Regions from separate parts of the Chitinophaga sancti genome, predicted to be linked through region 1. Evidence: riboswitches for the same ligand, from Rfam matches in the RefSeq annotation. Region 1 holds a riboswitch; the other holds the start of a gene.
The links. Region 1 has a riboswitch for S-adenosylmethionine ahead of SIO70_RS20635 (PLP-dependent aspartate aminotransferase family protein). Riboswitches for the same ligand answer to the same signal wherever they lie in the genome.
Positions count from the first base shown of each region.

Region 2: another riboswitch for S-adenosylmethionine. It lies ahead of SIO70_RS11175 (PLP-dependent aspartate aminotransferase family protein); the one in region 1 lies ahead of SIO70_RS20635 (PLP-dependent aspartate aminotransferase family protein).

Region 1 covers NZ_CP139247.1:5,052,039-5,055,248, forward strand. The annotation lists gene SIO70_RS20625 (TolC family protein) at 1-525, opposite strand, end outside; gene SIO70_RS20630 (TetR/AcrR family transcriptional regulator) at 629-1,237, opposite strand; SAM riboswitch class I at 1,450-1,563, shown strand; gene SIO70_RS20635 (PLP-dependent aspartate aminotransferase family protein) at 1,704-2,873, shown strand; gene SIO70_RS20640 (amidohydrolase family protein) at 2,909-3,210, shown strand, end outside.
Region 2 covers NZ_CP139247.1:2,671,311-2,674,520, reverse strand. The annotation lists gene SIO70_RS11185 (hypothetical protein) at 1-200, opposite strand, end outside; gene SIO70_RS11180 (DUF2851 family protein) at 443-1,744, opposite strand; SAM riboswitch class I at 1,857-1,980, shown strand; gene SIO70_RS11175 (PLP-dependent aspartate aminotransferase family protein) at 2,109-3,210, shown strand, end outside.

The sequences.
Region 1 (3,210 bases):
GTAGTACTGGTAGTAAGCAGTTTTGAGATCCTTCACCAGTTTACGCTTATACACGTTTACTGTTGCCTGTTGCAGGGAAATACTTTCGCTGCGGATTTTGTTGGCATACCAGATCTCTGTGTTGATGAGCGGGAGGGTGGTGTGCAGTTTGGCATCGTAGAAATTATCGGGATTGAGGAGCACGGATTGATTTTTCAGCTGTGGAAACTGGTTGCTGCCCGTGAGCTGGTTGAGGCTCGAGTACACATTGTTCAGCAGGTCTCCGAGTGGAATGTCGATGGTACGACCACCGGCTGCACGGGTATAATCACCTTCCAGGCTCACGCTGGGGTAAAAGAGTGATTTGGCTTCCTGCAGGGCATACAGCGATTTGTCCAGCTGGAAATTGCGCTGCTGTAGGCCCTGGTTGCGGGTAAAGGCTTCCCGGATGTAGTGTTCAAGCAGCGTATCCTGGGCAGAAAGGCGGAATGATGCGCCCAGGATAGCTACTATGAACAAAAGTCTTTTTTTAATGCGTGTTGACATAATGAACACTGTTTAGTAAAGTGGTATAAAAAAAGACACGTTAAGTGTCAATGAAAAAAGGTGGATTATTATTTGTGTCAACCTGATGGTTGACACAAACAATTTATTTCTGAATAATTTGCATAAACTCTTGTATTGCAGACTGGACAAGGGATGCCTGCTCTCCTTCATTCAACCTGGTCACTTTCATCCTGTCACGGATAGAGAGGGCGATAATGCCATGTCCTAAACTCCAAAAGATCATTCCTGCTTTTACAGGATCAGAGAAACGGAGGTGGTCTTTGGCAGCTTCTACTGTATTCAGCAGGAACTGAAAGGAGCCGTTACAATTTTCCCAGAAATCATCTTCCTGCACCGCTTTCATAGGAGAGCGAAGTATGAACATGAGATCGTAGAGGTCCGGGTTGGCAATGCCATATTCGATATATGCTTTCAGCAATTCCCGCAGTCGCTGCATGGGATCGGCAGAAACAACATGCACCTGGAAGTATTCATGCAGCTGATCAAACGCTTCGCGCTGGATCTCGTAAAACAATTCGTCTTTATCCTTGTAGTACAGGTAGATGGTAGCAGGGGAATACTCAATCTTTTCTGCAATGTTGCGGATCGAGGTTTTCTCATATCCATCTTTAATAAACATCTCCATGGCAGCGCTGATAATCAGCTTCCGCATCTCCTGTTTTTCTCTTTCTTTCCTGTCAGATATCCCCATAATGATTTAATTTACAATGCAAACTTACTGAACGGTGTTTAGTAAACCAAATAAAATCTCTCCGAGGCAGGTAATTTCTCTTGTATTCCTTTCCCTTTCTGTCCCTCCGCTAAGGAAATCTTCTTTTGCCGAAGGCGAAAGAAGATTTTTTTGCTTCATTTTCTTGGAAATTTGGAATTTCCCGCTTTATCTTTGCATCAGTTCTTTAAGATACCTTATCAAGAAAGGCAGAGGGAAATGGCCCTGCGAAGCCTTAGCAACCATCCTGTTCCACCAAACAGGAAAGGTGCTACATCCATCCCGGATCAAACCGGGAAAGATAAGTCAGTAGATTTGATCGATATTACTCAATATACTTTTAAACTCACCTGACTATCCAGGTGAGTTTTTTTATGCCCACTCCTTTCTGATAAGCTCTCACGGAACCCTGTTTAATCAATTTCATCATCAACTAAAAAACAAACCGATGAGCAACATCACCCACCTTCTCCATTCCATTCCGGTAGATCCGTTAACAGGTGCTATCGCGGTTCCGATTTATCAGACCTCTACCTTCGTTCAGGAAGCACCCGGCGTGAACAAAGGCTATGACTATGCCCGTACCAACAATCCTACACGCGAAACGGTAGAGAAAATCGTGGCCGGCCTGGAAGGCGGCAGTACCGGCATCGCTTTTAGCAGCGGACTTGCAGCTATCGACGCTGTATTAAAACTGCTGCAATCAGGAGCTGAAATCATTGCTGTAGACGATATTTACGGGGGCGCTTTCCGCCTTTTTGACAAGGTGTACAAAAAGTTTGGGATCAAAGTCACTTATGTAGATACCAGCGATGTACAAAATGTACTGGACGCCATCACACCCGCTACAAAGCTGATCTGGCTGGAAACACCCACTAATCCAACTTTAAAGATCTCGGATATCGGGGCGATCGCGAAAATAGCCAAAGCCCATAAAATCCTCTTTGCCGTAGACAATACTTTTGGTACCCCGGTATTACAGCAACCCCTGTTGTTAGGTGCAGATATCGTCATCCATAGCGCTACCAAATACCTGGGTGGACACAGTGACCTGATAGCAGGTGTGGTTGTCACCAAAGAACCTGCATTGGGAGCTGAAATCAAATTTTACCAGAATGCCTGTGGTGCAATATTGTCACCATTCGACAGTTTCCTGTTAATTCGTGGTATCGAAACCGTTCACCTGCGTGTGCGTCAGCATTGTGCCAATGCAAAAGAGATTGCACGCTTCCTGGAGCAGCACCCATTGGTCGATAAGGTATTTTATCCCGGCCTTTCATCACACCCTCACCATGATATTGCGAAAAAGCAGTCTAAAGGATTCGGAGGCATTGTGAGTTTTACCCTAAAAACAGATACGGAAGCTGCGGCACAGCAATTTGTGACCAGCACCAAATACTTTAAGCTTGCTGAAAGCCTTGGTGGTGTTAAAAGTTTGTTATGCCATCCGGCTGCCATGACCCATAAATCTATCCCTGACGAAACGCGCAGAGCCGCCGGGGTAGCGGATAGCCTGATCCGTTTAAGCGTGGGATTGGAAGAACCGGAAGACCTTCTGGCCGACCTCGCTCATGCCTTTCATCAAATTCAGTCCGCAACGGTCGCGATATTTAACTGATAGTTCGTAGTTTGCAATACTGCAAACAATACTGAATGAAGAATTATCTGTTGATGACCATAGGGGCAATATTTCAAAGCTGCCTAATTTTTGCGCAGCAGGGACCCCTTACGGTACTGAAAGATATTACGCTCATAGACGGCAGCGGCGCGCCAGTGCGCCAGCATGCAAATATGGTGATCCAGGCAGATAAGGTGGTTTCTTTTCCGGATACTAAACACCTGCCTAAAAACGCCAGACGCATTAACATGAACGGCAAAACGGTCATGCCGCTGCTGATCAATGCCCACGGGCACCTGGGACTGATAAAAGGAAATACAGCTACCGCCAATAATTA
Region 2 (3,210 bases), 2.4 Mb from region 1:
TCGGTGTTAAGACGTGCACCTACTGAAAACTCACGCTGATATACATTTTCCAGTTCTTCCTGCTGTTTAAATGAGGCAACGGGCTTAGACTTCTTCTGCTCCCTGTGCTGTACTCCTGACTTCACCGACGAGCTACTGTCCTGTGCCTTCAATCCACCTGCCGCTACCAATAAAAGCAAGAATAAGTGTAATTTTTTCACCTGTATAGATTTGTTTTTGTTAAGGGAGTAATATTAAATTATGATTGACCAGCCTCATCACGAATTACAAACAAAAGTATCCTGAGTCTAACTGTATCGCCCACCATTACTAATAAACGTAAGGGGCGTAATATTGGTATACTTATCATTACAAACCTACACGTTTTTTCTTTCATGTGTAAATTTGTTTTTATCCCCCGGCCTCGTCTTCACTTAGATATAACGCACTCGGAGTAAAATGGTTACAGGGCAATGCCAGTCTTCAGCAATTTGCATCCTACAGCGCATTCCAAACATCGCTTTTCCTCACAGTAGTGCTGCTTCAGGTGCAGCAATGCCTGGGAATCTGCGGCATCTCCTGCCAGTATCCCCACTTTTTTCCAGCCTTCCATCACACTGTTTTCCTCTGCGGGCAGCGTTTCCATCATGCCCAACGCCTTTTCCTGGTATTCCGGCAATCCTTTCTCCCTGCCATATAAATACAACAAGGGTAAAATACTATTGATGATCACATTCCTCGTTACCATTATGCCCGGTCTGCGCATAACCACCGCCGGGGTATCGAACCTGTAATGATCCTTCCAATAGCCCTCCGGCTGCGCAAACAGTACCTGCTGAAAATGTTGCAGATCTTTCATTTCCAGCAGCCGGGCAAAGAGATCCCTCCCCTGCTGTAACAATACCGCCAGGCTGGCCAGCCTCACCGAAGGAAACGAAGAAGGCCGCATCCGCAACCATCTCCACTGATGAGGCAACAATGACAGCAGTTGATATTTCCGCTTCAGAAATACATATTCTGCCTGCAGTTCTAATGGATAATCATCTACAAACTGCCCTTCCAGCATTCCCGCCTGCCCGAATAAAAGCGCTTCTAACTGTACAAGATTATGCTTATTCCGCACCAGCAGTGTATATGGCAGGGATTGGGCCAGCTTCAGAAATGCATCTCCATTTACCGGCATCCCATAGCTGTGTGCAATCGCCCAGTAGCAACACTCCTCCCAATTATTCCTGCTCTTATTCAGCCACTCTTTCATCATATTTGCCCTGCTTTCTAACCGCTCTACCAGCATGCGGTCTTTCCAGTTTCTCCAGATCAACCGCTCTACTGTTGCCACATTCCCTCCACAAGGCACAAAATGACCGGAATGTTTCAGCTGCGCATACCTGTTCAGCAACATTTTGGGAATAGCCGACTGCAATTCCAGACAAGGAATTCCCTGCGTCGTCGTCTCATCCAGATCATGCTCAAACACCACATGCAGAATCACATTCTTATACCGTAAATCCCGCTGATGATTGTGCCTGTACCAGTCAGAAGTCTTTAAATGCAATTCTACATTTCCAGCCCAGGTAGCATCGCCTATCCGCAACCGGGCATTGCTAAAATCCGGACCATCATTGGTATTCAGTACTCCCGGTTGAAGTACCTGCACAGGCTCTCCTTCTATCGTATGCAAGTGGGAAAGGGTAAACAAACGATGTTGCCAAATATATTGGAACAGCTCCTCTGTGAGGAGCGGGGCAATCTGAACAATGGTCATAAATTCATCTTTACTAATAAATTTAGCATTCCCAACACCAGATTTCCAAATTTTTCTTTTTTTGGAAATCTGATAGAGTTACCATTAACTTTGCACCCAGTTCTTTATAGATGACTTATCCAGAAAGGCGGAGGGACTTGGCCCTGCGATGCCTTAGCAACCAACCTTGTTTAACAAACGAGGGAAAGGTGCTAATTCCGGCTTCGGTTATACATATAACCGGAGATAGATAAGTTGGCAGAGATTGACATTTTCATCGTACTTAATAATACTGAAAAGGCTCTTCCAACTACGGAAGAGCCTTTTTTATTTTGGGTAGTTATCGTTCTGAACCACCTGTTCATAACCGTATAATTACTTTGCGTTGAAAATAGCTACACAGTTATTACATAGTATCCCGATAGATGAATTGACGGGCGCCATTTCCGTTCCCATCTATCAGACCTCTACCTTCGTACAGGAATCACCCGGCATCAACAAAGGGTTTGAATTCTCCCGTGCCAACAATCCTACCCGCAAGGTGCTGGAAAACATTATCTGCAGCCTCGAAGAAGGCCACGCAGGTTTTGCCTTTGCCAGTGGTATGGCCGCGATCGATGCAGTAATGAAACTATTAAAATCAGGAGATGAGATCATGGCTGTCGAAGATACTTATGGCGGTATCTTCCAGATGTTCCAGCATATGTTTGAACGCTTTGGCATCAAAGCAAACTTTGTAGACACCAGCAATACCGACAAAGTACTGGCTGCCATCACGCCAAATACAAAAATGATCTGGCTGGAATCGCCCACCAACCCTACATTACGCGTATCCGATATCAAATCCATCAGCAAGATAGCCAAACAGCACAACGTACTGCTGGTAGTAGACAATACCCTGTGTACACCACTGCTGCAACAACCTATTCCAATGGGTGCAGACATCGTGATACATAGTGCTACCAAGTATCTTGCAGGGCATACCGATGTAATCGCAGGACTGGTTGTAGTCAACACCAAAATACTGGCCGATCAGTTACGTTTCAATCAAAATATTTCAGGAAGTATACTCAGTCCCTTCGAAGCATGGCTTACGATCAGAGGCATTGAAACCCTCTGCCTGCGCCTCGATAAGCAATGTAGCAATGCCATGGCCATCGCCGCCTGGCTCTCTGCACATCCCGCTGTGGATAAGGTTTTCTATCCCGGACTGGCATCGCACAAAAACCACCACATCGCCCGTAAGCAACAAAAGCAATACGGTGCACTCGTGAGCTTCTCTCTCAAAAGTGACAACATCAAAAATGCAATCAGAGTAGTGAACGCCACCCGGCTGTTTAAACTCGCAGAAAGCTTTGGTGGTGTAAAGAGTATGCTGGATCATCCAGCTACTATGACACACCGGAATATTCCGGAAGAACACCGCAAGAAAACAGGTCTCGCGGATTCCTGCATCCGCCTCTCTGTAGGTATTGAAGATGCAGAAG